Regions from separate parts of the Paenibacillus sp. RS8 genome, predicted to be linked through region 3. Evidence: predicted binding sites of a transcription regulator. Region 3 holds the regulator's gene; each other region holds the start of a gene.
What was found. The regulator Rex, encoded in region 3, represses fermentation and respiration genes when NADH is low (regulators of the CRP and FNR family bind a similar motif). The targets are predictions, from matches to a motif close to TTGTGAAATATTTCACAA.
Positions count from the first base shown of each region.

Region 1 (11,015 bases), 2.0 Mb from region 3:
AGATTACGACAGCTTCAGAGATTATGGCTGTATTATGCTTATGCGATAATCTGAGCGATCTTAAAAAGCGTCTAAACCGTATTTTGATTGGATATGACCAAGAGGGACAACCTGTAACGGCAGAGCAAATAGGGGCAGTTGAAGCGATGGCAGCCCTGCTGAAGGAAGCAGTTAAACCTAATCTGGTACAGACCTTGGAGGGCACCCCTGTTATTGTACACGGCGGTCCATTTGCAAATATCGCCCATGGCTGCAGCAGTGTTATCGGCACTCGTTACGCACTCAAGCTGGGAGATGTTGTTGTCACGGAAGCAGGCTTTGGAGCGGATCTTGGTGCAGAGAAATTCATGGATATCAAATGCCGGCAAGCCGATCTAACCCCTTCAGCGGCAGTGCTTGTGGTGACGGTGAAATCCTTGAAATATAACGGTGGTGTACCTAAGAATGAGCTTCAAACTGAGAACCGGACGGCGCTGCGATCTGGATTGTCTAATTTGGAGCGGCATGTAGAGAATCTCGGCAAATTTGGGGTACCTGTCCTTGTTGCCATTAATCATTTTGAAGGTGACAGCCCGGGAGAGATTAATGATGTTGTAGAGGCTTGTCGCCGATTGAACGTTCCTGCGGCAATATCCAAGGTGTGGGCAGAAGGTAGTGCAGGCGGACAAGAGTTGGCTTCAGAACTAAAGAAGCTTCTGGAGCATAGCGACACTGGGCGCTTTGCGCCTTTGTATGAGGATGAACTCGACATTCCTTCTAAAATCACTAAGATTGTGCGCGAAATTTACCGTGGTGCTGAGGTTAACTTTTCCCCTGCGGCTAAACGCAGCCTGGCGGTGATCGAGCGCCTTGGGTTAAATGATCTTCAAGTATGTATGGCGAAGACACCGTATTCCTTCTCGGACCAGCCAAGATTGCTTGGCGCGCCTGAAGGGTTCACCGTAGGTATCCGTGATATCACCCTTTCGCTCGGTGCAGGGTTTGCTGTTGTCATTACGGGGAATATCGTTACGATGCCAGGTCTACCGGCTAAACCTGCCGCTGAGGCACTATGGATGGATGAGGACGGCGAAATTCACGGTTTGGTGTAAATTAGGTTTATGATCAGGCTTTTCCCTGTTGGATTAGGGGGAAGCCTTTTTTGTGCGCTATAAGAAAGTATATCCTGAGGGGTCTGAACATAATGTCTTACGCCCATGGCAAAGCTAACGAGGTCGCATCGGCAGCGGTGACGGAAAATGCTTAAAATTGTGAACAATCTGAGAATATAGGCGAAAAGACTTGTAATGTGATAAATATCACAATATAATCAGTTTATAAAGTGAAATAAATCACAATTAACTCATCGGTGATCAGATATCTAATTTGGTCAGTCAAGCAAGTCGAATATATAACCAGGTTGTCCATTTGAAGGAGGAAGAAAATGATGAAAATAGCTGTCATTGGATGTACCCATGCCGGAACTGCCGCAATTGTAAATACTGCCCAACTGTACCCAGAAGCTGAGATTACGGTATATGAGCGTAATGATAATATTTCCTTCTTATCCTGTGGCATTGCTTTATATGTAGGTGGAGTGGTCAAAGACCCGCACGGACTGTTCTATTCTTCCCCAGAGAAGCTTGCAGAGCTCGGAGTAAAGACGAACATGCGTCATGAAGTGACCGAAGTGGATACGAAGTCCAAAACACTGCGTGTTCGCAATTTGGCAACTGGACAGGAGTTTAATGATACCTACGATAAGCTGATTATGACTACTGGATCATGGCCGGTTGTGCCGAAGCTCGAAGGGCTTGAGCTGGAAGGCGTCTTGCTTTGCAAGAATTATGAACATTCCAACACCATTATAGAAAAAGCTAAACATGCGAACAAAATCACAGTCGTAGGCGCTGGCTATATCGGCGTTGAATTGGTGGAAGCCTTCCAAATGAATGGGAAGCAAGTAACGCTGATTGATGGTGAAGACCGCATTCTGAATAAATATTTGGATCCAGAGTTTACTGCACCAATCGAACATTCCTTTAAGGATCACGGCATTAAATTGGCACTGAATGAGAAGGTCAGTTCTTTTGCTGGAGAAGGCGGTAAAGTTACCAAGGTTATCACAAGCGCAGGAGAGCATGAGACGGATCTTGTTATTCTCTGCATCGGCTTCCGTCCGAATACTGAACTCTTAAAAGGCCAGGTGGATATGCTGCCAAATGGTGCGATTTTGGTCAACGACTATATGCAGACTAGTTGCCCAGATGTGTATGCCGCTGGTGACAGCTGTGCGATTCATTACAACCCTACAGGGAAGCACGCTTATATTCCACTAGCAACCAACGCAGTACGGATGGGCACCTTGGTCGCACGTAACTTGATGACAGAGACGATTCCATATATGGGCACTCAAGGGACTTCGGGCATTAAGATTTATGAAGATAATATCGCTGCTACCGGTCTTACAGAAGAAGCGGCTAAGGCTGAAGGCATGGACGTAGAGACTACCACGATTATTGACAACTACCGTCCAGAATTTATGCCAACGTTCGAGCAGGTTCAATTAAAAGTTGTATTTGATCGTGCTACACGCCGCATTGTCGGAGCACAAATTATGTCCAAGATGGATTTGACGCAATCGATCAACACCGTATCTGTATGTATTCAAAATAAAATGACAATCGACCAGCTGGCCTTTATCGATTTCTTCTTCCAACCTCATTACAATAAGCCTTGGAACTTCCTGAACACCGTAGGAATTCAAGCGCTGCCGACATCAGTACCAAGTAAAGAGGCAGTAACCGTTTAACGTAATTGCATAAGAACATTATAGTCGGGTAGACCGGAGCCATTCATGGCTTCGGTTTTTTCATGTTTGATGCTGGTACTATTTACCTTTAAAATAATATGGAGCCTATTCTTACAATTGTAATTATGGATGCGCTTCGTTAAATTTGACATGTCAGTGAAAAGTTTCACTTAGTTTTTCATTAAGTGATAATTGTCACGTTATTGTGTTTTGTGACACGCTACAATGGTCGTAAAGGAACAAATTTTAAGTAAATAGATGAAGGGGATAGGAATCATGGCTTATAATAAACCGCAGCAGATTGCCGCAGTCACGGTCGAGAACGGCATAAAAAAGGCGCACAATCCTTTAAGCACCGTACTAATTCTGGGCTTTCTGGGAGGGGCGTTTATCGCGCTCGGATTTTTACTGGATATTCGCGTCATTGCTGGCGCACCGCATGAATGGGGATCTATCGCTAACTTTATTGGGGCAGCAGTCTTCCCTGTTGGATTGATTCTAGTATTGCTTGCAGGGGGAGAACTACTGACAGGCAATATGATGGCTGTGCCGCTTGCTTTTATGGCGAAGAAGATATCTTTCTGGGAAGTTATTAAGAATCTTGTATTGATTACCCTGAGCAATTTAGCGGGAGCTTTGTTTGTAGCTTACTTTTTTGGTCACGTGGTTGGTTTAACCTCTGACGGTGTGTATCTGGAAAAATTAGTAGAGATGGCAGGGCATAAGCTTGAGGCAGACTTCTTGCCGGCATTTGTTTCCGGTATCGGTTGTAACTGGCTCGTAGCTTTGGCGGTATGGCTCTCCTATGGAGCAGATAACTTCAGTGGTAAAATCCTCGGTATCTGGTTCCCGACGATGGCTTTTGTAGCTATCGGCTTCCAGCACGTTGTAGCTAACATGTTCTTAATTCCGGCGGCTATTTTTGAAGGCTATTTTTCATGGGGAGAGTACTTCAACAACTTTGTTCCGGTATGGCTAGGCAACTTGACTGGCGGTGCGATCTTTGTTGCGGCAGCTTATTGGATGGCTTACTTACGTAAAGAGCCAGCATCTATTCAATCCGTGGACAGCATGTCCGGCAGCGGTGTAAAGAAACACGCCTAAACCTATCTTATAGAGCACTCCTTAGCATAGTCGAGGGGTGCTTTTTGATGTTATAGACAAATAAAATCCGCCGTGATGTATCCGAGCTCGGGGGAACGATTCGGACGCACGGCGGATTTTAGAAGGGGGAGTGTTTCTAGGCTCTATTACCCCGACTTTGCAAGAACGAATCACATCGTTTTGTTTAGTCTGCTTTACGGACGACAGCAGCAACTATAAAATATAAATAGATGGGAACGGGTGCTACTTTTTTCTCAGCTACGGTTGAAGTTAGTCCTAATTAAGAGGTAAAGTGTACTAAGACTTTATCACGATAGCACGTCAATGCGTCTGCTTGCCCTGAACCCTGTTTTGGGATAATACTGGATGGAATAATGACACATATATTACAGGGGATGTACACTACTTATGAAGTTTTTACAGAATTATCCTAAAGAAGTTAAGATATTTTTAATTGCTAGCCTTATTAATGCAACGGGTAGTGCACTGATGTGGCCACTGGTTACAATGTATGTTTTTGATGAGCTTGGACGCAGCATGTCGGATGCTGGATTAGTGATTCTTATTCAATCAGTTGGAGGGATTGTGGGTCAACTACTCGGGGGCTCACTCTATCATAAGGTAGGCGTTAACCGGCTGATTGTCGGAGCGCTGGGCATGAATGCACTTGCACTGTTCACTTTGCCGGCAGCAAGTAACAACTGGACGTTATTTATGGTCGCGATGGGACTGGTAGGACTCTTTAATTCATTGTCATTACCTGCGATTCAGGCATTTATCGGCTTTCGTTTTACGAAGCAGCGCGGAGAGCTGTTTAATGTTATTTATGTCGCTAATAATATTGGTGTAGCACTGGGTACGGCGTTAAGTGGTTTTTTGGCCGATATTTCTTATATGCTCAGCTTTGTAATGAACGGCATAACTTCAGCGGTATTTGCGGTATTCTTTTTTGTATATCTCAAGAAGGTCGGAGGAGATTCTTCACAGGAGGTCGCAGAACACCAGAAGGCTGGTCCTGACAAACAATCCACCTGGAAGCTAATGGGACATACACGGATTTATCTTTATATGGGTATTGCCTCGATGTTCCTACTGTTAGGGAACTCTATCTGGAATACAGGGGTATCTCCGTTCATTATTTCTGAGGGCTGGCCTAAGAAGACTTATGGTTTTCTCTGGACGCTCAACGGTATTCTTATTTTTGCGGCCCAGCCGCTCGTAACGGTGATTAAACGTTGGTTCGCGTCCACCTCAACAGCGCAAATGACTGTAAGTGCTCTATTTTATTTGGGTGGTTATGCTGTTCTTTTATGGATGCCGACTTATTCAGGTCTAGTGCTTGGGATGGTGCTCGCTACGCTTGGGGAAATGCTGATATCTCCGGCCATGCCTTCCTTTATTTCGGATCATGCAGGTCGAAGTGCTCCATTCTATTTAGGGCTTAGTGGAGGTATGGGGGCAGTCGGAAGGGTGATTGGGCCTTACTTAATGGGTAGATTGTATGATAGTGGAGGCTTAGCGCCTACCGCATGGTTGGCATGTGCGATGGCACTGCTATCCGTAGGATTCTTTATTGTTCATGCGTATATCAACCGCCGAGGAAATTCACTGGAGCGGTCAATTGGATAGTTGTGCATAGTGGATTCAGGTGATCTACTGTGATTCTATAGAGGTGCAAAGCAAGGGGTGTACATCTTATATGAAACTAAGCAATAAGGATAGGCTTATCATAAGGTTCTCAGAGATTAAAGACGTGCGGGAACTGATTCATCTGGATCATTTGATCTGGACGGAGCACACTAGCCCGGGGCCTTTAATGTGGCGTTCCCAAGAGGATTACCTATTGAATGCTCCTCCGGGTTCGCAACTTGTAGCGCTGAAGGATGACAAGCTTTGCGGATATGTTGGGTTTGGTTGTCCTAGTCGAATGGAGAGCAACAGGCATGTGTGCGAAGTCTATATTGCTGTCCATCCAGATTATCAACGCTTAGGTATTGGCCGACAGCTCATAGAGGCGATTAAGGAACATGCCGCAGAAAATGCTATTCGGAAGCTTCGTCTACGCGTATTATCCTGCAATGAGTCAGCGCTTTCTTTTTATCGTAAATGTGGATTTGTAGAAGAGGGACGTCTGCAGGAAGAGTTTTATCTTGGCGGTCGTTATGTGGATGAAATATTTATGTGCTGCATGCTGACAGGAGGAGAAGGATATGGAGATCATCTCGCTTAACGTGGGTCGCCCGGTAACAGTGGATTATCGGGGAAAACCTTTGGAGACTGGGATTTATAAAATGCCTGTAGAAGGAGCGGTTCAGTTACATACCAACGGTTTTGTCGGAGATGGTCAAGCGGATCTTAAACATCATGGAGGCCCTGATAAGGCGGTCTGTGCCTATCCGATTGAGCATTATTCCTACTGGGAGAAACAGCTAGGAAAGAAGCTGGAATACTCTGTCTTCGGGGAAAATATAACAACTGCCGGCTTATTGGAGACAGACGTGTGCATAGGTGATGTGTACGAAATAGGCACCACTGTGCTGCAGGTCAGCCAGCCACGTTATCCTTGCTTCAAAATCTCGCAAAAGCATGGTCCGGCAGATCTCCCCGCTCAAGTGCTGGATACTAGATATAGCGGATTTTATTTGCGCGTGCTTCGTGAGGGGAAGATTTCAACCGGAGATGCCATTGTTAAAAAAGAAGCTGGTGCTGGCGGTGCGTCCGTAGCGCATGTTCTGCATTTAATGCAGGTGGGCCTGCAAGAGGAAGCTGCACTGGCTGAGCTTGCGGAGCTAGAGGCTCTCTCTGCTGTAGTTCGGAACAAGTTTCGAAAACAGCTGGGTCTGTCTGAAGATTAGCCTATATCTATTAGCCAAAATAAACCTGGAGGCATATGCCTGCCAGGTTTATTTTGTTTTGTGTGTTTAATTTACTTGCGTAACTTAGCCGAGCAATTGCCACTCGCTACGCAACAAACCGTATACGGCGTGGTTCACGTAGCCATCAGGCAATTTCTCTGCCTGTCTAATCACACCCTCAAGCACAAAACCAAGCCGTTCCGGAATCGCTCTACTGGAAACATTGCCGGTTGCGCAGCGGATTTCTACACGTTGCAGCTCCATCTCCAGAAGTGCATAGTCCACTAGAACCCGACAGGCGCTGGTCATATACCCTTTGCCTTCAAATCCTTCACCAAGCCAGTAGCCGATACCAACGGATCGGTTATGCCAGTCAATCTGGTGATACCCAATCACACCGGCGAGCTCCCCACGAACCCATAGTCCAGCGGTAAAAGCACCATTCTCGGTACTTTGTTTAATCGTATTTTTGATGAAATCTAGAGTGTGAGCCTGTTCCGTAACGGCATCCACCCAAGGGAGCCATTGTCTTAGTCGATCCCGTGAGTGCTCTACTAACGTGAACAAGTGCCGAGCGTGCTCCGGCATGAGCGGCTTTAACATCAGCTCTTCATCGATGACATAATTAAACAAGCGGTTGCCTCCTTTTTGGCACAAGGCCTTATGTATGATTATGGATTATTTCTTATGATTATCATGCTACTCTATCGCCCTGACAGAAGTCAAAAGGTCTAAAGATGCTAAAAAATGATCTATGCCTTATGCCCCCTTTTATTGAACAATCTAGAGTTAACGGGTATATTAGTAGGAAACATGTTTATACAAGAAGTAGTGTAACACTACAGAACGAAAGGTTGATAGCTGTGGAGAACCGTAGCACCCCCTCCAATTTTATTAAGAATGTTATTACCGAGGACCTCCGTACGGGTAAAGTAAAGGAAGTTATTACACGCTTTCCGCCGGAGCCGAACGGTTATTTACATATCGGACATGCCAAGGCGATCTGGATTAACTTTACACTGGCGGACGAGTTCGGTGGCAAGACGAACCTAAGATTTGACGACACGAATCCGGCTAAAGAGGATACGGAATATGTGAACTCGATTCAGGAAGATGTAAAGTGGCTCGGTTATGAATGGGAAGAGCTGCGTTTTGCATCTGATTATTTTGAGGAAATGTACAAACGTGCCGAATTATTAATTACAAAGGGCAAAGCTTATGTCGATGACCTCAGTGCGGATGAAATTCGTCAATTGCGGGGAACGCTGACGGAGCCAGGGAAGAACAGTCCGCATCGCGATCGTAGCATCGAAGAGAATTTGGACTTGTTCCGGCGTATGCGTGCAGGCGAATTCAAGGACGGCGAGAAGGTCCTTCGCGCCAAGATCGACATGGCATCACCGAACATTAACCTGCGTGATCCTGTAATTTATCGGATTACACATGCACATCACCATAACACAGGCGATAAATGGTGTATCTATCCAATGTATACCTTCGCTCATCCGTTAGAAGATGCTATTGAGGGAGTTACTCATTCCCTTTGCTCACTCGAATTCGAAGATCAACGTCCATTTTATGATTGGGTCGTAGCTGAATGTGAGATGCCGTCTGTTCCACATCAATATGAATTTGGTCGTCTGAATCTAGCTCAAACGATGACTAGTAAGCGTAAGTTGAAGCTGCTTGTAGACGAAGGACATGTGGATGGTTGGGATGATCCGCGGATGCCGACGATTTCTGGTCTACGCCGAAGAGGATATACGCCGGAAGCGATTCGTAAATTCGTGTATGAAGCAGGTATCTCTAAGAGTCAGGGCCTGGTGGACCTGCAAATGCTGGAACACTTTATCCGTGAGGATCTTAAGCTAACTGTACCGCGTACAATGGCTGTGCTGCGACCGCTTAAGGTTGTTATCACCAATTATCCGGAAGGTCAAACAGAATGGCTTGAAGCGGAGAATAATACAGAGAATGAGGAAATGGGTGTACGCCAAATTCCGTTCTCACGTGAAATTTATGTTGAGCGTGATGACTTTATGGAGAATCCGCCGAACAAATATTTCCGGTTGTTCCCTGGCAATGAAGTACGTCTGAAGCACGCTTATTTCATCAAATGTAATGAGGTTATTAAGGATGAGAATGGCGAGGTAGTGGAGCTGCATTGTACGTATGATCCAGAAACGAAGAGTGGCAGCGGATTTACAGGCCGTAAGGTAAAAGGGACGTTGCACTGGGTGGAAGCTAGCCAAGCGGTTCCTGCGGAATTTCGTTTATACGAGCCTTTGATTTCTGCTGAAGAAGCGGATGAGGCTGTGGAAGTAGAAGGTTTGGATTCCTCGGTAGAGAAATCGGAGCCTAGCTTCTTAGATCAGCTTAATCCTAAGTCCATTGAAATCTTACAAGGGTTTGTTGAACCAGCGCTTAAGGATAGCGTGGCTCAGGATAAATTCCAGTTCTTCCGTCATGGCTATTTTAATGTGGATAGCAAATATTCGGCACCTGGACATCTCGTATTCAACCTTATCGTTTCACTGAAGAGTTCATTTCAACCTCCTAAACAAGGCTAATATTTAACTCGATCAAGTTGATTATATTGAAAGAGGCTCAAGCGTCCCGTGCGGGTACGCCTGAGCCTCTTTTTTATTTTCGTGTCTATAAAATTTCAATCTCGGATAGCTCTTCTTCTTCCTCTGTAGGGGGACGATAACCTCCACGACTAACAAAGAGCCACATAAAGCCAAAACCGAGCGTTCCAAACAGCGTCAAGAATACACCCGTCTGATACATGCTCTGCGCACCCAGATATTGATACATCCAACCTCCGAGAATGCCTCCAATGAAACCGGATATCCCACTCCAGCTTAGGGTGTAGAGCGCTTGTCCGGAAGAGCGATAAGGCCGTGGAATCAAGAGCATCGTCAATTGGGTCCCTACATAGAAGAAGCCGCCGAACGTTATGCAGTGCAAAATCTGAATAAACACTACTTGAATGGAAGTGGTCGCATCAGCCATAAACCACCAACGCAGAACGAACAAACCACTGACCAATGCAAGCCAGCCGAGCAGAACAGAAATTTTTCGTTTTAGGAATCGGTCACAGAGAACGAATACGCCTATCTCCAAAATGGAGGAGAGAAACACGGCAAGACCAATCATTTTTTTAGAACCGCCCAGATCCGTAATATACAAAGAGATGAATGTGGTGTTCATCGTGTTTGGTATGGAAACCAGAATGCCAAATAACAAAAACAACAGGAAAAAGGGATTGAAAATCACTTTACTTAGGCCTTTAAACGGCATCGGAGCTCTCATAATAGTATGGTTAATTTTGGGTAATACAAGAACGGATAGAATTGATGCACCTAGTAACGCTGTAAGCAGATAGGTCAAGATGGATACGCCAGCCCAATCAAGGATAAAACCGGCGACAATCGCAATCAGTGCCCACCCTATTGAGCCCCAAAGCCGGAAAGAACGGAAGCGCTGATTAGTTCCCTCAATATAGCAAAGAATCATCGAGTTGCTTTGAGCAAATAATGGCCCTTGGAAGAAATAAAATAAAATAATGGCGTTGTAGATCATCTCATATGTATTTGCTCGAAACATAAACTGTGAGACCACTAGCGTTCCGAATAACATAAGCAAAACGATACGCCGTATATTCTGAGAACGGTCTGTTAAGAACGCCCAGAATGGATTTGCAAATATGGATACCAGCGCTCCCATAGAGAATAAGACACCAATCTCTAATTTGTTCATCCCTACATCCAGCAAGTATAGTTGAAAGAAGCTGGTGAAGAGGACCATGGTTCCATATACAAAAAAATTGAACCATTTTAAAGACGTGATAGAAGATGGAATAGCGCCTTTTCGCAAATGGTTCACTCCTTTCTCACTAAATATCTTGCATGGAGTAGAATGACCAATAGTAGGCCCTTCTATCACTGTAACACGTGTTGAAAAGGGATACAAACACCCTTTTTTACTTTTTTACATTATTTTGGTGTTTATTTAGGTTTGAGACGATAAGCGACAAAAAACGCATAAAACGTGGTACAAAAGGTGAAGAAGACGCAAAATGGCTAATCGGCGGGTTTAACTTCAGTTTACAATTTGCAGATAGGATAATTGAAAGACGAGAAAGATATTACTATGCTTTTCTCGTAGAGGTACCAAGAAAAGGGGAGTTATTGTTATGAAGAAATCCGAATCCAAGCGAAAGATGGCGCTGAAGCCGTTCTTGATGCTACTAAGAGAAACCA
Region 1 is NZ_CP168131.1:1,111,337-1,122,351, reverse strand. It holds gene ACDZ28_RS06310 (formate--tetrahydrofolate ligase) at 1-1,091, shown strand, start outside; gene ACDZ28_RS06305 (FAD-dependent oxidoreductase) at 1,427-2,791, shown strand; gene ACDZ28_RS06300 (formate/nitrite transporter family protein) at 3,068-3,895, shown strand; gene ACDZ28_RS06295 (MFS transporter) at 4,304-5,524, shown strand; gene ACDZ28_RS06290 (GNAT family N-acetyltransferase) at 5,595-6,125, shown strand; gene ACDZ28_RS06285 (MOSC domain-containing protein) at 6,106-6,750, shown strand; gene ACDZ28_RS06280 (GNAT family N-acetyltransferase) at 6,835-7,383, opposite strand; gene ACDZ28_RS06275 (glutamine--tRNA ligase/YqeY domain fusion protein) at 7,614-9,320, shown strand; gene ACDZ28_RS06270 (MFS transporter) at 9,406-10,638, opposite strand; gene ACDZ28_RS06265 (ABC transporter ATP-binding protein) at 10,949-11,015, shown strand, end outside.
Region 1: a site for Rex is predicted at 2,946-2,963, ahead of ACDZ28_RS06300 (formate/nitrite transporter family protein). Genes of this name have one in related genera too.

Region 2 (11,015 bases), 260 kb from region 3:
AAAACACCCATGACTTCGGTAGATATAGACATGTTCAGTACAACCCTCATTTCCTACAATTTAAGGTAGGAAGCATTTTGTGAAAAATGCTGAAAGAACAATGGAATGAGGGAGCCTGATGAATCAAACCGCAGTAGTAACCGAAAACCCGGCGACGCTGAAGGGGACACCGTACAAGCAAAACCGCTGGAAGAAAAACTTTTGGGGATATATGTTCCTCGTACCTGCCGTAATTATTTTTATTATGTTTTTGTGGGTTCCAATTTTCAAAGGCTTACTGTACAGCTTTTACCATGTGGATTTTGTTAAAGGGAATAGCTTTGTAGGCTTTGAGAACTACAGTAGAGCACTTAGTGATCCAGATGTCTTGACTGCATTAAAGAACACTGGGTATTACATGTTTTTATGTCTTATTATTGGGTTTTGGGTTCCGATTGCTTTTGCTATCATGATCTCGGAGCTGAGAAAGTTTGGGGGTTTTGTACGTGTAGCGGCTTATCTGCCTTTCGTTATGCCTGGTGTCGTCCTGTATGGACTGTGGAGATGGCTATATGATCCGGTGGGTCCAATTAATGCGTTACTAGGTACAATGGGTGTGGACCAAGTTGCCTTCTTAACAGATACAAGATGGTCCATGATTTCACTTGTGTTTATGGAGACATGGCAGCAGTTCGGATCAGGGATGTTAATATACTTGGCTGCTGTACTCAGCATTCCGCGAGATTGGTATGAAGCCGCTGAAATTGATGGGGCAGGTATATGGGCACGAATAAAGTACATCACTTTGCCTTCACTGCGTAATTTAATCTTTTTGATGTTGATTCTACAAATTATTGCTACTTCACAAGGGTATCAGTCACAAATGGCGTTACTTGATGGTGGGCCGAATAACACTACACTTACCTACGCATTGTTGATTGTAAAATATGCATTTACAAGACTCGATTATGGAACAGCTACTGCGCTTGGCATGTTAATGTTCATTGTCCTGGGTGGTTTGGGCATTTTACAGTTCAAGCTTAACAAGGAGGACTACTAAGATGAAGAGCGCAGATAGAGGGATTCTTTCAGAACACGATTTGAAAAAAACAAGTAATAAGATTGTTTACGGTTTGATGTGTGTAGTCATTTTGGTTATGGTTTTTAGCATGCTGTACCCGATTTGTATGACGTTATTCAACGGATTGAAGTCGAATCAAGAGGTGAATTCATTCCCACCGCATTTTTTCCCTCAGGAATGGCACTTCAGCAACCTTAAGGATGCAATGAATTACATTGATCTGCCGATGTTTCTTAGAAACACCATTTATATTTTTTTAGGGAATATGGTTGTGACTTTAGTCGTATTGGGAATGTCCGCTTTTAGTATTTCCCGTATGAATGTTCCATACAAAAGAGCGATTTACTTCTTCTTCCTGATGACATTGTTTATTCCGGCTACCAGCTACATGATCCCCAACTTTGTCAATTTGAAGGAGCTGGGATTGCTGAATCAGTACGCGGCTTTCTGGTTGCCAGCAGGTGCGAACACCTTCTACTTTCTTTTGTTAAAGAACTTTTTTGACGGGATTCATCCAGAAATCTTTGAAGCAGCACGAATTGATGGAGCCTCTGAGCCGAGAAGCTTTTTCTCCATTGCTGTACCACTTTCAATTCCGATTTTTGCAACATTAGCGATCTTTATCTTTTCTACCGCATGGAATGACTGGTTCTGGCCATCTCTAGTTATGCACAGTGAAGAGAAATATACGCTTGCGACAGCCATTTATAAATACGTTATTAATGTGAAGGCACTCAATACTAATATCAAATTTGCAATCCTGTTTTTAGTATCGTTGCCACCAATCATTGTCTTCTTGATTTTCCAAAAATTCATTATGCGTGGGGTTGCTTTGTCAGCAGTGAAAGGATAAGCAATTATCGACGAATTTAACCACGGATCGTAAACATGCACATGAAGTGAATATAAATGCACCTCGTTTGCAAACGGTTTCTATTTTAAGATTTATCTGTAAGATAATTATGAATTGAAAAGGGGAGTTTCAATGCGTAAGTACTCTAGCGTTCTACTAAGCGTACTTGTAGCCGGTTCGTTGCTATCTGCTTGCAGTGGCAATAATAACGGAAACACAGCGGGAAACAAAGGCGGGGAAGCAACTACTGCGCCAACAAATGCGGTAACGGATAATACAGCAACCGCTACGGAGGCGCCAGTGGATGACATTACTCAAAGAAAAGTGACGATCAAGATTCACTATCCAACACCTGACTTGACTGAAGTGAGAGCGCAAGAAGATGACAAGATTAAACGTTTCCAGGCTGAATATCCAAATGTTGAAATTGTTAAAGACGACTGGCAGTACAATGTAAGTGAAATCGGAATCAAAATGGCTGCGAATGAAGCACCAACCTTCTTTAACACCTACGCTACAGAAGCTAAGTTCCTGGTGGAAAAGGGCTGGGTTGCTGACATTACGGATCTTTGGAACAAATACGAATTTAAGGATCAAATTAACCCAGTACTGCAAAATCAGTTCATCATTGATGGTAAAGTTTTCGGAGTAACTCAAAAAGGTTATGTAACAACGACTATGATCAACAAAAAAATGCTGGATGAAAAAGGCGTTGCGGTCCCACCAATGGATTGGACTTGGGATGATATGCTGAATACGGCTAAAGGCGTAGCTGATGTCAAAAAAGGTATTTCCGGTATTGCTCCAATGGGTAAAGGTAACGAAGCAGGCTGGAACTGGACCAACTTCCTGTTCGAAGCTGGCGGTGAAATTCAAAAGGTTGAAGGCGGCAAGGTTGTCGCTACCTTTAATTCCGATGCTGGTGTTAAAGCACTGGATTTCTACAAGAAACTTAGATGGGAAGCTAACGCGATTCCTCAGGACTGGGCACTTGGCTGGGGCGATGCTGTAGGCGCATTCCAACAAAGTCGTACAGCTATGGTAATGGCTGGGTCCGATGGCGTAATCGAGCAAGCACTGAATCAAGGTGGACTGAAACCTGAGGATGTGCTCACATATCCAATGCCTGCTATGGAAAAAGGCGGCAAGCATACGGGGGTACTTGGTGGTGATTACCTCGTAATTAATCCGAATGCAACACCAGATGAGCAAGAAATGGCATTCCGTTATATCACATTTGATTACTTCTCTGATAAAGGTTTGGAAGCACTGGATGCAGTCCTTCAACAACGTACAGCTGATGGTAAATACTTTATCCCGCCACTCTTAGATTACTACTCAGCAGATTCTGAGTTTGGTAAGAAGACCAAAGCGGTTTATGACAAGTACACCAATGTATACCAATATAGCCCTGACATTATGGGACTCTTAGATGGTAAACCTGAAGCTCAATACAATACACAGGACTACTACGCAACAATGTCCAATGTCATTCAAGAGCTGTTCTCCAAAAAAGGAACGGATTCTAAGAGCCAGCTAGAAGCAGCAGCTAAAACAGTGCAAGAGAAATTCTTTGATACGATTAAAGCAGAATAGGTAAATTAATAAAATCGGTCCCTTTGGGGCCGGTTTTTTTGTTGTTATAATTTATAAATTTATAAATCTACAGAGCTAATGATGATCAACTGGAAACTATTACGGCATAGGAAAATCGTAAATTTCTGTGATGAAGGGAATGCCTTAACGGAGTGCTGTATTAAAGTGAATGGAAGGAAATGGGCTCAATACTTTGCTTATTAAAGTATAATTCTAAGATTTGAAGGGATTTTTAACATAAAATATGGAAAAATATCTATAATATGATCGAATAAAAGCGCTTTGAAAACAAATCAAAAAAACTTTATACTTTGTGAAAGATTTCACTATACAAGGTGGAAATCATGTGATAAGATAAATGTGTAGAGAAAAACAACTAAAAATTGACAGGAGGACGAGGGAGATGGCAGTTAAGAACGAAGTCGCCGCCCAAGTTAAACAAGTTACCGCTGAAGAGTATATTCAGAATTTAGTGGATAAAGCAAAAAAAGCGCATGAGGCGTTCATGGCGCTAGACCAAGAGCAAGTTGACACAATCGTTCATGCAATGGCGTTGGCTGGACTCGACAAACATATGTACCTCGCAAAATTGGCCGTAGAAGAAACTGGACGCGGCGTATACGAAGACAAAATTACGAAGAACATCTTCTCAACTGAATATATCTGGCACGGAATTAAATACGATAAAACAGTAGGCGTTATTGAAGACAACGCTTATGATAGCTTCCAAAAAATTGCTGAACCCGTCGGAATTGTTATGGGTATCACACCGGTAACCAACCCTACATCCACCACGATGTTTAAAGCGTTGATTTCGATTAAGACACGGAACCCTATTATATTCGGTTTCCACCCATCTGCGCAAGAGTGTAGTGCAGCTGCTGCAAAAATTCTTCATGATGCTGCCGTGAAAGCTGGCGCTCCTGAGAACTGTATCCAATGGATTGAGATGCCAACAATGGACAAGACAAACGCATTGATGAACAACCCAGACGTTGCTCTTATCTTGGCAACTGGTGGTTCTGCAATGGTAAAAGCAGCTTACAGCTGTGGTAAACCAGCACTTGGCGTAGGCCCTGGTAACGTACCTGCTTTCATTGAAAAGAGCGCGGATATTGATCAAGCCGTAACGGACATCATTCTTTCTAAAACATTTGATAATGGTATGATCTGTGCTTCCGAGCAAGCTGTTATTATCGAAGAACCAATCTTCGATCAAGTGAAGAAGAAAATGATTGCTAATGGATGCTACTTTGTGAATAAAGAAGAAGCTGCCAAACTGACTAGTGGAGCAATGAATGTAGAAAAATGTGCGGTTAACCCAGCAATCGTAGGTCAATCCGCAGTGAAAATTGCTGAAATGTGTGGCATTCAAGTCCCTGCCGGCACAAAGATTCTGGTAGCAGAACTTGAAGGTGTAGGCACTAAATATCCACTTTCCGCTGAAAAATTAAGCCCGGTTCTTGCTTGCTACAAAGTTAAAAATGCAGATCAAGGGATCGAACGCGCAGCTCAAATTGTTGAATTTGGTGGTATGGGACATAGCTCGGCTATCCACTCCAACAACGAAGAAGTAATCATGAAGTTCTCTAACCGTCTGCAAACAGGACGTATTCTCGTTAACTCGCCTTCCACACATGGTGCGATCGGCGATATCTATAACACTAATATCCCTTCGTTGACTCTGGGTTGTGGATCTTATGGTCGTAACTCCGTGTCGCAAAACGTTACAGCAATCAATTTGATCAACGTGAAAAGGGTGAATCGTCGTACCGTGAATATGCAATGGTTTAAAGTACCTGACAAGATCTATTTCGAAAAAGGCGCTACTCAGTACCTGACCAAAATGCCTGATATCACACGTGTCGCAATTATCACTGACCCAATGATGGTTAAGCTTGGATATGTTGAAAGAGTTGAACATTACCTGCGTCAACGCCAAACTCCTGTAGCTATCGAAGTGTTCTCGGAAGTTGAACCAGATCCATCGACAACTACAGTTGAAAAAGGTACTGCAATGATGAACAGGTTCCAACCGGACTGCATCATCGCACTTGGCGGCGGTTCCCCAATGGATGCTGCAAAAGGAATGTGGTTATTCTATGAACATCCAGACGCAGATTTTAACGGTCTAAAACAAAAATTCATGGACATCCGTAAACGGGTATACAAATTCCCTAAACTTGGTAACAAAGCTAAGTTTGTAGCGATTCCAACTACTTCGGGTACGGGTTCGGAAGTAACATCTTTCGCAGTTATTACCGATAAAACAACTGAACAACACACTAAATATCCATTGGCTGACTATGAGTTAACACCAGACGTAGCTATCATTGATCCAGAGTTCGTATACAGCTTGCCAAAAACTGCAGTTGCAGATACAGGTATGGACGTATTGACACATGCTATCGAAGCTTATGTATCTGTTATGGCGAGTGACTACACTGATGGTCTAGCTATTAAAGCCATCCAACTGGTATTCCAATACCTTGAAAAATCGGCACTGGAAGGCGACAGAGTAGCTCGTGAGAAAATGCATAATGCATCAACACTTGCGGGTATGGCCTTTGCCAATGCATTCTTGGGAATTAACCACAGCTTGGCGCATAAATGGGGCGGACAGTACCACACCGCTCATGGTCGTACTAACGCGATCCTTATGCCACACGTTATCCGTTACAATGCTAAAAAACCTACGAAGTTCGCTTCGTTCCCTAAATATTCGCACTTCGTAGCTGATGAGCGTTACGCTGAAATTGCCCGTATTTTGGGATTGCCAGCTCGCACAACTGAAGAAGGTGTAACTAGCCTGATCAATGCTATTCGCGATATGAATAAAAAATTGGGTATCGAGGAATCGTTCCAACAACTGGGCTTTGATCCTAAGGACTTCGAATCCCGTGTAGATTACTTGGCTGACCGTGCGTTTGAAGATCAATGTACAACTGCCAATCCTAAGCTGCCGTTGGTATCTGAACTTGCTGATGTATACCGTAATGCATTCTACGGAAGATTTGATAATTAATAATTGGTTAAATAGAGAATAGGATAGTTGTGGACTTAGATAAAGGTGACAAATATCACTCGAAAGGTGATATTTGTCACAGTGTTTTTATAGAAAATAAACTAGAATGTTTATATAAACAACGGTCCCACATATGAAATGTTGATTGTGAAATTTGGAACAACCACATCTTTGGGGATCACGAGACACGGGATCAACCTTCAAGCCCGCGATCTCTACAAATATAATAAATATAGATGGAGGGATTTAGCATGTCGGTGATTGAAAAAGAAGTAAATGAAGTGAAATCCGGTTGGAGAAATTTCACAAAAGGTAAATGGTCCAAGAAAGTTGACGTTAACAATTTTATCGCAAGTAACATTAAGCCTTATGAAGGAAACGAAGATTTCCTCGTAGGACCTACTAGTAACACAACTGAACTATGGAAAATTATTTCCCAACTGAGCAAAGAAGAAAGAGAAAGAGGCGGCGTATGGGATGTTTCCCTGGATACTGTCTCCACAATCACTTCACATGCTCCTGGATACATTGATAAGGACAAGGAACAAATTGTAGGCGTTCAGACTGACGCTCCTTTCAAACGTTCCATCCAGCCATTCGGCGGGATCAAGATGATGGTCGATGCTACGAAAGCTTATGGCTTCGAGCTTCCACAAAACATCGTTGATATGTTTACGAACATTCGCAAAACGCATAACCAAGGCGTATTTGATGCATATACACCAGACATGAGAGCAGTGCGTAAATCCGGCGTTATCACAGGTCTTCCTGATGCTTACGGCCGCGGACGCATCATCGGTGACTACCGCCGTATCGCTCTATACGGTATTGATTTCCTGATTAAAGACAAAAAACAACAACAAGCTGAACTTGAAGTTGATTCCATGACTGAAGAGGTAATTCGTCTTCGTGAAGAGCTGTCCGAGCAAATTCGTGCACTGGGCGAATTGAAAGAAATGGCAGCCGCTCACGGTATGGATATTTCCAAACCAGCGACCAATTTCAAGGAAGCTACTCAATGGGTATACTTCGGATATCTGGCAGCAGTTAAAGAGCAAAATGGTGCGGCGATGTCCCTGGGACGTGTATCTTCCTTCCTAGACATCTATGCAGAACGCGATATTGCTGAAGGTACTTTGACTGAAGAGCAAGTTCAAGAAATCGTCGATCATTTCGTAATGAAACTGCGTATCGTGAAATTCTTGCGTACACCTGACTATAACGATCTGTTCTCCGGCGACCCTACATGGGTAACTGAATCCATCGGTGGTATGGCTGAAGACGGAACAACTCGTGTTACGAAGAACAGCTTCCGTTTCCTGAACACCCTGTACAACTTGGGTCCAGCACCGGAACCAAACTTGACAGTTCTTTGGTCCGAAAGATTGCCTGAAGCCTTCAAAAAATATTGTGCTAAGGTTTCCATCGAAACTAGTGCAATTCAGTATGAAAATGACGATCTAATGCGTCCATACTGGGGTGAAGATTATGCGATTGCTTGCTGCGTATCTCCAATGCGCATCGGTAAACAAATGCAGTTCTTCGGTGCTCGTGCCAACCTAGCAAAAGCTTTGCTGTACGCTATTAATGGTGGTAAAGACGAGAAATCCGGAGCACAAGTTGGACCGGAATTCCCAGCGATCACTTCTGAATATCTGGATTATGACGAAGTAATGAAACGCTTCAAACCGATGATGGAGTGGTTGGCTAAGACTTATGTTAACACTTTGAACATCATTCACTATATGCATGACAAGTATTCTTACGAACGTATTGAAATGGCACTGCATGACCGCGACATTCTGCGTACGATGGCTTGTGGTATCGCTGGTCTATCCGTTGCAGCTGACTCACTGAGCGCTATTAAATACGCGAAGGTTAAACCAATTCGTAACGAACAAGGTATTGCAATTGACTTTGAAACTGAAGGTGAATTCCCTTGCTACGGTAACAATGATGATGCTGTAGACAGCATCGCAGTAGAATTGGTTGAAGCTTTCATGTCTATGATCCGTAAGCACAAAACATATCGTGATGCTGTACCGACTCAATCGGTACTGACCATTACTTCAAATGTAGTGTACGGTAAGAAGACAGGTACTACACCTGACGGACGTAAGAAAGGTGAACCTTTCGCACCAGGTGCTAACCCAATGCACGGACGCGACAAGAAAGGTGCTCTGGCTTCCCTTAATTCTGTAGCCAAACTGCCTTACTCCGATGCACAAGATGGTATCTCTAACACATTCTCTATCGTACCTAAAGCACTGGGTAAAGACGAAGAATCCCGTAAGTCTAACCTGGTACACATGATGGATGGATACTTCCATAACAGCGCTCAACATTTGAATGTTAACGTGTTTAACCGTGAACAGCTGATGGACGCTATGGAACACCCAGAGAACTATCCACAATTGACTATCCGCGTATCCGGATATGCAGTTAACTTCATCAAGCTGACTCGTGAACAACAATTGGATGTAATCAACCGTACGTTCCATGGTTCGATGTAATTCGTTCCTATTCATAAAGATCTTTGAATGAAGTACTACATTGAAATAATTGCAAGGAAGATGCCGCCCTTGTCTCAAGGGCGGTAATATCTTGTTTGAGAATTGTTAAAATTTTAAATATCACAGCCGCGATTAAGGGAAATGACAGTCTCAAAGACAGGGAGCTTCTTCGTGAAAGAGGGACTGTTAGTCTGTCGTGGCGAAAGGATGATATCCTATGATTAAAGGTCGCATACACTCTTTGGAAACCTTTGGAACCGTTGACGGACCTGGTATTCGATTTGTCTTATTTATGCAAGGATGCTTGCTGAAATGTCAGTATTGTCATAACCCTGATACTTGGGCTTTAGATGAAGGTAAAGAAATGACTTTAGAAGAAGTGCTTGCGGAGATCGAGCCATATATAAACTACTATCGTTCATCCGGTGGTGGATTGACAGTATCCGGTGGAGAACCAACTTTGCAGGCGCAATTTGTAAAGCAGTTATTTACAGAAGTTAAAAAGCGTTGGAATCTGCATACTACATTAGATAGTAATGGTTACAACGAAGGTGACAAGATTAATGACTTATTGGATGTTACCGACTTGGTTATGCTAGATCTCAAACATATAGATGAGGAAGCGCATATCAAGTTGACTGGTAAATCTAATGATCGTACTTTGAAGCTTGCACGCTGGCTATCAGATCATAATCGTAAGATGTGGATTAGACATGTATATGTTCCAGGCATTCATGATCGTGAAGAGGATCTTATTAACTTGGGCCGTTACATTGGAACCTTAAATGGTGTTGAGAAATTTGAGATCTTACCTTATCATCAAATGGGTATTTATAAATGGGAAATGCTCGGCAAGGCTTATGAGTTAGATGGCGTGCCATCCCCTTCCGATGAAGAAGTTCAGCGGGCATACCGCTTGGTCGAAGAAGGTCGTAAACAGACAGCACTGGTATAATTGATATCTACCTTAAGTGAGAGCCGTTCCTTCAGTGATTTACTACTGAAGGAATGGCTTTTTTTGTTTAAAGAGGGACGTCTGGTGTCTTGAAAAGGGGTAATTTTGTATTTACCTTGTAAAAACATGATATAGTTACAGCTGTTGATTAAGGAGTTTGTAAATACATAATGACAGATAATATATCATTATTTAAAGATTTTATAATTATTACCCGAGGTAATGTGTGGTTAAATCACATATAATAACGTTTAATCGTAATTTTTACTATAATAAAGTTATTATACATAACATATTGTGTAGTTGATTCCGCTTTCATTAGAGATTTTTATCCCTATAGTGGATGAATCTTAACCTTACGAGAATGGAATCTGTTTTCTATAATAAGAAGTGTAAAGCACAACATTATATGGGGGGTCACAAGAAATGAAAAAAGGAATGACTTTGCTATTGTCCCTGATTTTTGTATCATCAGCTTTACTGGCAGGTTGCGGAAGCAACAATAATGCATCTTCTAACAAAGGAGATGGAAACGCTACCGCGACTAATGCAGCGGACGCTACAAATGCTCCTGCAACTGAAGAACCGGTAAGCAACGAACCGTTCGAAATGACGATTCGTCACACTCAAATCGGTGCAGACAAACAGAAACGTCTAGCTATTCTGCAAGAAGTAGTGAAAAAGGTAGAAGGCGATGTACCTGGTCTGACCTTTAAACTCGATGGAGTAGATTCAGATGTAAACCGTAAAGAAAAATTGCGTGGTGAAATGGCTGCAGGTAATCCACCAGAGATTTTCGATCTGTTCGGTAGCCCTGACTCTAAGATCTATGCTAAAGAAGGTAAATTACTTGACCTGACTCCAATTCTTGAGGAACTTGGAATTAAGGATAAATTCTCAAATCTAGATCCTTTCACTTATGAAGGAAAAATTTACGGATTGCCAATCGGTGGATCTGGTGAAGGATTCTTCTACAACAAAGAATACTATACTAGCAAGGGTTGGAAAGCTCC
Region 2 is NZ_CP168131.1:6,461,341-6,472,355, reverse strand. It holds gene ACDZ28_RS30470 (response regulator) at 1-1, shown strand, start outside; gene ACDZ28_RS30465 (carbohydrate ABC transporter permease) at 119-1,039, shown strand; gene ACDZ28_RS30460 (carbohydrate ABC transporter permease) at 1,041-1,913, shown strand; gene ACDZ28_RS30455 (ABC transporter substrate-binding protein) at 2,046-3,509, shown strand; gene adhE (bifunctional acetaldehyde-CoA/alcohol dehydrogenase) at 3,913-6,534, shown strand; gene pflB (formate C-acetyltransferase) at 6,786-9,047, shown strand; gene pflA (pyruvate formate-lyase-activating protein) at 9,265-10,002, shown strand; gene ACDZ28_RS30435 (extracellular solute-binding protein) at 10,429-11,015, shown strand, end outside.
Region 2: a site for Rex is predicted at 3,821-3,838, ahead of adhE (bifunctional acetaldehyde-CoA/alcohol dehydrogenase). Genes of this name have one in related genera too.

Region 3 (11,015 bases):
CTGGAGGAGCTTTATAGTTTGCCGTTACTCACCATCCAGCGACTATGTGAGCTGTTTACCGAAGAGGATAGTGATTTAGGTTGGTATTTTGATGGTCTGCTGCGTGAGCGGGAAGCGGAGACGCTTCAACCCGAAGGTGATCTGACTTTCTATCGTCAATTAGCGCTTGCAGTAGGGGATTGGAATGAACTAGCTCCACCTCGTGACGAGCATGCTGAGAATCCGCTACAGAATTTATCATTTACAGATTATATGGATGAAGTAACGAAACGGCTTAAAGACACTTTGCCACAGTATGAAAGCCGAGAAGCTCAGGATATTATGATCAATGAGGTGATTACGGCACTTGCCGAAGACAAACATCTATTGATCGAAGCAGGGACAGGAACTGGCAAATCGCTTGGTTATTTGTTGCCTGCCATATACCAAAGTGTTCGTACTAATGAGAAAGTTATGGTCAGCACTCATACCATTAATCTGCAGGATCAATTGCGTGAGCGTGATATTCCTTTGTTAACGCAGGTAGTTCCGTTTCCATTTAAAGCTGCGATTTTTAAAGGCAGAGGGCATTATTTGTGTCTTCGTAAGTTTGAACATAAAATTAATAAAAAAGACTTTATAAGTCCAAGGGAAGATGCACTTACTGCGGCTCAGATGATCGTTTGGCTGACACAAAGTGAATCAGGGGATGACGAAGAGCTCAATTTAAGCGGTCGTGGCGGAGATTTCTGGGAGACGGTAGCAAGCGATACCGATTCTTGTCTCGGTCGCTCCTGTCCTTGGTTCCGCAAATGTTATTACCATCGGGCAAAACATGAAGCGGGTATTGCTGACGTGGTTATTACGAACCACTCTAAGCTTTTCGCAGATGTTAAGGCTGGGCACCAGCTACTCCCGGCTTATGAACATCTTGTTATTGATGAGGCCCATCATCTGGAGGACGTGGCTGGCAAGCATTTAGGTATGCATATGAAGCATTTCACGGTGGCTCACACGCTGTCCCGATTATACAAGGATAGTCGTAACGGCCAACTCCCAACGCTTCGTCAAATGCTTCAGTCATCAGGCAGTGAGGAAGCTTCTGAATGGAGCGGAGTTATCGATAGAATCTATCCAGATCTACTTACTGTAAAAGAAACCTGGGATCTACTTAGTGACAAGCTATTTAGTCTCTTGCCGGAACGTAGCGATGCAGCGGCGGGAGAAGCTGGACAGCTAGTCATGCGGTTACTTCCTACCCGTAAACCGAAAGATTGGGATGAATTGGTTGCTTTGGAGAATACTATGAATCTGACATTAAGCGAAATTATCCGTAAGGGTGATAAGATGCTTAATGAGATGCGTGATCAAGAAGGTCAATCTTCTTCAGATAGTTTAGTAACCGATATTAGCGGCTTATTTAAGGATTTAGCTTCTATACGTGAGCAAGTACGGTTTTTTATGGGATTAAACGACGAGAATGTAGTATATTGGCTGGAGGCGAATGGAAATTATCGCAGCAAATCGCTACAGCTATATGCCGTCCCTGTTGATGTTAGTACCCAGCTTAAAGAGCTGTTCTTCGACAAAAAGAAAAGTATTGTGTTAACCTCGGCGACGCTTTCTGTCGATAAATCGTTCCAGTTTATGATTGATAATCTCGGACTTAATGAAGCTGCGGAAGAGGGGCGTCTAATGACATCTCTCCTTCCTTCTCCCTTTAAGTATCGGGAGCAGGCACTATTAGTAATTCCACGGGATTTCCCTAGTGTGAAGGGCAGTGTGGGCGATGCCCGATTTGTCGATACGCTCGTACAGTCACTAGCAGAAGCGGCTATTACGACACGCGGACGGATGCTTGTTCTGTTTACTTCTTACAAGATGCTGCGCCAAGTTTACGATCCTCTGAAAGAGGCTCTAGCCTCACAAGAAATCACGGTGCTAGGTCAAGGCGTGGAAGGTGGAAGCCGCAGTAAGCTGATTCGACGCTTTCAGGACAGTGCTGCTTCAGTTCTGCTTGGAACTAGCAGCTTCTGGGAGGGAGTAGATATTCCGGGCGAGGCATTGACATGCTTAGCCATCGTGAGGCTTCCATTTCAACCGCCTAATCACCCTCTAGCGGAAGCGAAGTCTGAGTTATTACAAGCCCAGAAGAAGAATCCGTTTATGAAATTGTCGGTGCCTCAGGCAGTTATCCGCTTCAAGCAAGGATTTGGAAGACTGGTACGGACAGCGCAGGATCGGGGTATTGTTATAGTGTATGACACTAGGGTTATCGAATCTCATTATGGAAAGTATTTCCTTTATTCGTTGCCTGGCCCGAAAATGGAACATATGCTTACGGATCAAATGGTTCCTCGTATAGCAGAGTGGTTGGAAGACGGAGGCGTTTCTTAAGAAGGACATCTTCTGTTTAATTAATCACTCCACAATGAAGGGCGGTATAAGAGAATACCGCTCTTCATTGAGACGAGGTACAGAAATTTTAATAGGATTCAAACAGAATAGTACTTAAATTAGGAGGTAAATTATGAAATCGGATAAAATATCAGAAGCCGTTGTTCGCAGACTTCCTGTGTACTTACGTTTCTTGAATGATCTTCAGAAACGTGAAATATTAACCGTTTCCTCGCAAGAATTAGGACAAAAACTTGATCTGAATCCCGCTCAAATCCGTAAAGATTTAGCGTATTTTGGAGACTTCGGCAGAAAAGGTATTGGGTATGACGTAACTTATCTTATTGAGAAAATCCGTCATATTTTGAAGCTGGACCAACAGCTGAATGTGGCATTAGTAGGTGCCGGTAACCTTGGACATGCATTATCTAATTATAATGCTTATCTGAAAGATACTATGAAGATTACCGCTATATTTGATTCTTATGCACCTAAGGTAGGGCGGAAAATCAACTCTCTTACGGTTCAACCCATGGAGGAGCTAGGTCAGACAGTTCGTGAGCAAGGCATTCGAATTGGGATTATTACAGTACCTGACTCAGAAGCGCAGAATGTAGCAGATATTCTTATTGAATCTGGCATTGAGGCGATTTTGAATTTTGCACCAGTGATTCTAAAAACACCACCGAATATCCGGGTTCATGCAGCCGATTTTACAACGGATTTGCAAAGCCTTGCTTATTATTTGAAAGACGGAAAGGAAGAAAGCGGAAATGAAGAGTAGTAAAACGATTATCAAAGGCGGGCGTTTTCTTATTCCGGGAACGGATGAGCCTGTTCTTAGTGGATATATGACTATTGAAGATGATTTGATCACTTACATAGGAAAAGAAGAGCCTTTGATGGAAGAAGGTGTGCAAGTTGTTGATGGCAGTCGTCTGTTGTTTATGCCTGGTCTGGTAAACACACACGGCCATGCTGCAATGTCATTGCTTCGTGGTTATGGAGATGATTTAGCGCTTCAAGTGTGGCTTCAGGAAAAAATGTGGCCGATGGAAGAGAAGTTCACCGGAGAAGATGTATACTGGGGAACCTCCTTGTCTGTTCTGGAAATGCTGAAAGGTGGCACTACAACCTTCCTGGATATGTATGATCATATGGATCGAGTAGCTGAGGTGGTCGAATTATCAGGCATCCGTTCCGTATTGATGAGAGGCGTAATCGGTCTTTGTCCAGAGGAAGTACAGAATCACAAGCTTGCGGAAGCGATTTCTTTTGCACGGAACTGGCATGGAAAGGCTGACGGTAGAATTACAACGATGATCTCGCCACACGCTCCATATACTTGCCCACCGGATTTCTTTGTTAAGTTTGTACAGGCGGCGCATGATTTGGATTTACCGATGCATACACATATGTCCGAAACGAAACGCGAAGTGGAGCAGAATGTAGTGGATTACGGCCTGCGGCCTGTAGCGCATTTAGAGAAGCTTGGAATGTTCACACGTCCGTCTATTGTTGCTCATGGCGTTCAATTGAATGATGAAGAGATCGAGATTCTGGCTCGTCATAATGTAGGGGTATCTCATAACCCGGGAAGTAATCTAAAACTGGCTAGTGGAGTTGCTCGTGTTACGGATCTTCTAAAGGCCGGTGTGAAGGTGTCGCTGGGTACAGATGGCGCGGCAAGTAATAATAACTTGGATATGTTTGAAGAGATGCGTCTTGCAGCACTTATCCATAAAGGTGTAAGTGGTGATCCTACGGCTGTACCGGCTCCGGAAGCTCTGAGTATGGCTACAGAGTATGGCGCGAAGTCTATCTTTTTAAATGATGTGGGCAGGCTCGCTGTAGGCATGAAAGCTGACTTTATCGCGATTGATATAGACCAGCCGCATTTACTACCGCACACAGATTTGCTGTCTCATGCTGTATACTCTGCCAGTGCCAAGGATGTTGAGCATGTATGGGTGAATGGTAAACAGGTTGTAAAACATGGACAATGTGTAACGTTAGATGAGGAAGCTATCCGTCGTAAGGCGCAAGAATCCTTTGAGGGGCTACTCAAGCGCTAGTCTAAGATCATAAATTAACTGAAAGGCTGTGACTTTCTGCGTTTGCAAAAGTTACGGCCTTTTCTGTAAATATAAGAATTTATATGAATGAATATGAAACTTTGGATAAACACACGGGTGTGTTATATAATCAAAAAAGATATATTACTAGAAAGGGAGCTGTACCTTGAAGAAAAGGAAAAAATGGATCCTCCTGGGGTCAGTTCTGATTCTGCTCCTTCTGTTTGGACTTATCCAGTTCTATGCCTATATTATGAAAGATCAATGGAACGAGCGAGATATTGCTAAGGATATCGCCAAAACCAGCGCTGGTCTGACAGAGGTAACTAAAGCACAGAAATCCGTTTGGGATGAAAATGCAGTGTACTGGGTCTTAACAGGGAAGAATCAATCCGGGACCGAGTTGATGGTATGGGTACGCTTTACTGTAGACGGGAAGTTTGCAGAAGGCAACGACGCAGTATATGCTGAGGAACTGAGTAAAGGGACCTCTGAAGCGAAAATACGCAGCATAATTAAAGCTGATCTTCCGGACGTTAGTATCGAGCGGTTGTTGCCGGGGGTATATAACGGAGAGTATGCATGGCAGCTTTTTTATAAACAAAGCGGTCGGTATTATTATCAATTTTATCGGTTCTCAGATGGAGCTCGAATGGGTGAAGGATATAGTTTACCCAGCCGCTAAAATAAACAAAAGTACTATACTATAAACAAGCGGACCATTTATGGTTCGCTTGTTTTCGTTAATGTGATGGATTATTTTGATATACTCGTAATGTGCTATTTGTGATATACTAAGTAGGTAGTTTTTATATATTCTATTTAAAAAACACATGTGAAAATAAACCTGTTAATGACAAGTAACGGCTCTTTTTCTCGTTGAAATAAATCAATATATTTAATGAATTGGAAAAAAATAAAAAATAAAATTTTAAATATCTTCACACTTTTTTTTATTTTCGTATATACACATGTGATATACTACTGTTTGTAATTAGAACAGTATTAAGAGAACGTTAGGCTCTGATGAGCGCTTAACAGCTTTGATTTATTGATCATTCTGTTTACATTTTGTCATCTTTGAGAGGAGGACGTTTCTTGAAATTACGTCTTGTACCTGTACTGATAACGTCTCTACTGTCGGCTACTCTATTGTTCGGAGGATTCTTTTTATATCGTCAGTTTGCTTTACAGGAACCGCTCCAAAAGATTGTATCCGGTTATGAGGGAGTAAATAATTCACATATTAGTATTAACCGCGATGAGGTCACTTTGAAACTTGATTTGCAGCCGGGCACGAATTTACGTGATCTAGTATCGTATGTATCCAAAGAAGGAAAGTCAGTGATTGAAGGACGTAAACTTAAACTCGATGTGGATCAAAATTCAAATGAATTATTAGATGATTACTGGGATAAAGCGTTGTTCTCTGTAGCTGAAGCGATGGAGAGCCGTAAATATACTCTTATACCTACTGAACTTGATAGATTAAAAGAGCAACATTCGGAATATAAAGATGTGATAGCATCTACTGAAATCGACGACAACAATGTGTATGTTAGTTTAAGCAATGGAAAAGAAAGTAAATTTATTATTTTGCCGCGAAAACCTGCGACCTTGGGGGTATGGAATAATGCCTAAGTATCTAAAAGAAATTTTACTCGGATTTATTCCTGTACTGTTTATTTTCATGGCTTTTTTAGGTATAAATATATTCCCAATTGTTATAGCAGCTGGAATGCTTACTGCACTGCTTATAATTGCTCATTTGCGCGGCGGGCTTACGGTGAATGCTGGTGCTGGGAAAAAACGCAAGAAGGAAGGACCTTCAAAGCTAACTTTTGAAGAAATTGGCGGGCAAGACAATGCGAAGCAAGAGCTTCGTGAAGCACTCGATTTTTTGATCCGTCATGAGGAAATCAGCAAATTTGGGATTCGTCCCTTAAAAGGGATTCTGCTCACTGGTCCTCCAGGAACAGGTAAGACCCTTATGGCCAGAGCGGCTGCACATTATACAAACTCCGTATTCGTAGCTGCATCAGGTAGTGAATTTGTTGAAATGTATGTGGGTGTCGGGGCCGGCCGGATTCGTGATTTGTTCAAGGATGCCCGTAGCCGCGCTGTTAAGGAGAACAAGCAGAGTGCCATTATTTTCATTGATGAAATTGACGTAATTGGCGGTAAACGTGAAGGCGGGCAGCAGCGTGAATATGATCAGACCTTGAATCAGCTGTTGACTGAGATGGACGGTATTTATAATAACGAAACACCACGTATTCTGCTGGTAGCTGCAACAAACCGGAAAGAAATGCTTGATTCCGCTTTGCTACGTCCTGGACGGTTCGACCGTCATATTCAAGTGGACATGCCTGACAAGAAGGGCCGGAAATCGATTCTCGAATTACATGCGAAGAATAAACCTCTTCATCCAGAAGTGAGTCTCGACAAAATTGCTGAAGAAGCCTATGGCTTCTCCGGTGCTCAGCTGGAAAGTGTCATGAATGAGGCTGCGATTTATATGATGCGTGAGGACTTGACGGAAGTTGAGCAGCGGCATTTGTCGATGGCGATTGACAAGGTAATGATGGGTGAAAAAACGGATCGAGAAACCAATCACGAAGAGAAAAAGAGGGTCGCTATTCATGAACTGGGACATGCCATTATGGCAGAGCTCCTTCGTCCTGGAAGCGTCAGTCAGGTTACACTGACTCCGCGTGGGCAAGCCCTTGGATATGTACGGCACAATCCTCAGCAAGAGCAGTATTTGTACACCAAAGATTATTTGGAAGATCAGATTATGATCGCACTTGGTGGAGCGGCGGCTGAAGAAATGTATTATGGCGGACGAAGCACAGGTTCACGCGCTGATTTCGATCAGGCGCTGAATATTGTGGAAACGATGATGAAGTCAGGATTAACTTCGCTGGGCATTGCTAATCTGGAAATGGTTACCACTGAAGAGCTTATGAAGGAAAATAGTAAGATATTGGATGAACTGATGACGCGCACTCGTGAGCACCTTGAAAAGCAACGAAATGTATTTGATTACTCTCTTGACATTTTAATGAAGGAAGAAGTACTCTCTGGAGAGCAATTTCGATGTCAATTTCGTGACAGCGTCCTTTTACCAGCATAAATTTTTATGCTGGTTATTTTTTTTTACTTTTCAGGCATGCTAAGATATCATTATATGTCGGGCTTTATAAATTTTTGCGACAGACAAGGTACAATACAAAAGTATAGATACCTGAAAGGATGGAGACTTTTTTATGAATTTCAAAAAAATAGGTGTCATCGGCGGTGGCACAATGGGACAAGGTATTGCTGAAATGTTAGCAGCCAAAGGCCTGGATGTATTGCTGGTGGAGAAAACCGCAGAAAAACTGGACTACTCTTACGAAATGATCGAGACAAGTCTAGATAAGCAATTGGAGAAATGGGCGATCACTCAAGCAGAAAAGAAGCTGATTCTTAGCCGCATTCAAAAAGTGACACATTTCGCAGAGCTCAGCTCTTGTGATATGGTCATCGAAACCATTGTTGAGGATTTGGAAGAAAAGAAAAAGATTCTAAATCAATTGGATCAAGTATGTCCAAATCACATTATTCTTGCCAGCAATACGTCAACACTTAGCTTGACTGAACTTGCAAGTTCTACAATGTATCCGGAACGCGTGATCGGAATGCATTTCATATATCCTGTTGCTAAAGTGGATCTTGTTGAAATCGTACGCGGTCTGAAAACTTCAGATGCTACTTTTGAAGACACAAAATCCTTTGTTGATGAGATTGTTGAGAAAAAAGGTGTAATGATTTATGAATCCCCAGGATTTGTAACATCACGCCTCATTTGCTTGTTTATCAATGAAGCTATGCATGTGTTGCAAGAGGGCGTTGCCTCCGCACAGGATATTGACGATGCTATGCGTATCGGTTATCAATTCCAATATGGACCGCTTGAAATGGCTGACAGATTCGGCTTGGATTCGGTTCTTGCTGCGCTTGAAAATATGTTCCGTGAATACGGTGAGTTGAAATACCGCCCTTCTACAATTCTCAAGAAGATGGTACGTGCAGGACAACTGGGTATGAAATCAGGAGAAGGCTTCTTCAAGTACGACAAGGATGGTGACCGTGTATGAATATTCTAGTTATTAACTCAGGTAGTTCTTCTTTGAAATATCAGCTCTATAACATGAACGATGAATCGGTTTTGGCTAAAGGTTTGGTTGAACGTATTGGAATGGACTCCTCTATTCTGAACCATAAACCGACTGGCAAAGCGGAAGTGACAGAAGTAAGCGAAATCCTGGAACATAATACTGCGATTCGTAAAGTCCTTGCTTGTCTTACAGACAAGGAGCATGGTGTAATTGAATCCATTAAAGAAATTGATGCTGTAGGTCATCGCGTAGTGCATGGTGGTGAATTCTTCAAAGCCTCCGCACTTGTGGATGCTGACGCAAAAACGAAAATTCGTCAATTGTTTGACCTTGCACCACTGCATAACCCAGCAGCAATGATGGGGATTACGGCTTCTGAAGTAAATATGCCGGGTGTACCGCAGGTCGTTGTATTCGATACAGCCTTCCACCAAACGATGCCTGAGAAAGCTTATATGTACGCTATTCCTAGAGTACTGTACAATAAATATAAAGTTCGTCGTTACGGCGCACACGGTACATCACATGACTTCGTAAGCAAGGCTGCTGCGGAGTACTTGGAGCGTCCGCTGGAAGATCTGAAGATCATTACTTGTCATATCGGTAACGGTGGTAGTGTAACTGCAGTTCAGGGCGGAGTGTCCGTGGATACTTCGATGGGTATGACACCTCTGGAAGGTTTGATGATGGGTACACGCAGTGGTGACCTTGACCCAGCAATTGTTCCTTACGTAATGAACAAGGAAGAATTGTCTGTAGGTGAAGTGAACTCCATGTTGAATAAACATAGTGGTCTCTTAGCAATTTCGGGCGTAAGCAGTGACATGCGTGATATTATTGAGGGTATGGAAAAAGGTGAGCCTAATTCCACGCTAGCTTTTGAAATGTATGAGTACCGCTTGCGCAAGTATATCGGTTCATATACGGCTGCCATGAACGGTGTAGATGCGATCGTATTTACTGCCGGTGTTGGTGAAAATGCTTCATTGCTTCGTGAGAAACTGCTAAATAACCTTACTTTCCTGGGTATTGAGTTGGATGCTGAAGCTAACAAAGTTCGTTCCGGCGATCCACGTCGTATCTCTACGGTAGATTCCAAGGTACAAGTGCTAGTAGTTCCGACAAACGAAGAACTTGTCATTGCACGCGATACACACCGTATTGTGCAAGGAATTAACGGCTAAATTAGAGGAGAGATTGAAGGCATGGCTAACAAGAGTGTAATCAAGAACGTGAATGAACATGTTGGAGAGAGCGTTGTTATCGGTTGTTGGGTAAACAACAAGCGCTCCAGTGGTAAAATTCAGTTCCTGCAGCTTCGCGATGGTACAGGTTATATTCAGGGAGTTGTAGTGAAATCAGAAGTACCTGAAGAGGTATGGGATGCTGCTAAGAGCCTCACGCAGGAGAGCTCTTTGTATGTGACCGGAATTATTCGCGAGGAGCCTCGCAGTCAGTCCGGGTTTGAAATGACTGTAACTGGAATTGAAGTCCTGCATCTTACAGAGAATTATCCTATTACTCCGAAAGAGCATGGCGTAGATTTCTTGATGGATCACCGTCATCTCTGGCTTCGTGCCTCGAAGCAGCGTGCTGTTCTGGTAATTCGTGCGGAAATTATTCGCGCAATCCAACAGTTCTTTAACGAGAGTGGATTTACAAAGGTAGATCCTCCGATTCTGACACCAACGTCGGCAGAGGGAACTACTAACTTGTTCCACACGAAGTACTTCGATGAGGATGCCTATCTGACCCAAAGTGGACAGTTGTACATGGAAGCTGCTGCAATGGCACTGGGCCGTGTATATTCCTTTGGACCAACTTTCCGTGCGGAGAAATCCAAGACTCGTCGCCACTTAATCGAGTTCTGGATGATCGAGCCAGAAATGGCCTTTACAGATCACGAAGAAAGCTTGAAGGTACAAGAAGAGTTTATTAGCTTCGTTGTGCAATCCGTATTGAAGAATTGCCGTGCGGAGTTGGAAGCAGTAGGTCGCGATATTTCCAAACTGGAGAATATCAAAGCGCCATTCCCACGGATTACTTATGACGATGCAATCAAGTTCTTAAACGATAAAGGCTTTGAAGATATTGCTTGGGGTGATGATTTCGGTGCACCTCATGAAACAGCAATCGCAGAAGCATACGATAAACCTGTATTTATTACTCATTACCCTGCTTCTTTCAAAGCGTTCTACATGAAGCCGGATCCAAATCGTCCAGAAGTCGTGCTGTGTGCGGATATGATCGCTCCAGAAGGCTACGGAGAGATTATTGGTGGCTCACAGCGGATCGACGATCCTGCACTGCTTGAAGAGCGTTACAAAGAGCATAATCTTTCGATGGACTCTTACAAGTGGTACATGGATCTGCGTACTTACGGATCTGTACCTCACTCTGG
Region 3 is NZ_CP168131.1:6,199,828-6,210,842, reverse strand. It holds gene dinG (ATP-dependent DNA helicase DinG) at 1-2,376, shown strand, start outside; gene ACDZ28_RS29195 (redox-sensing transcriptional repressor Rex) at 2,510-3,160, shown strand; gene ACDZ28_RS29190 (amidohydrolase) at 3,150-4,451, shown strand; gene ACDZ28_RS29185 (DUF5590 domain-containing protein) at 4,618-5,136, shown strand; gene ACDZ28_RS29180 (hypothetical protein) at 5,550-6,092, shown strand; gene ACDZ28_RS29175 (AAA family ATPase) at 6,085-7,587, shown strand; gene ACDZ28_RS29170 (3-hydroxyacyl-CoA dehydrogenase family protein) at 7,721-8,593, shown strand; gene ACDZ28_RS29165 (acetate/propionate family kinase) at 8,590-9,798, shown strand; gene asnS (asparagine--tRNA ligase) at 9,820-11,015, shown strand, end outside.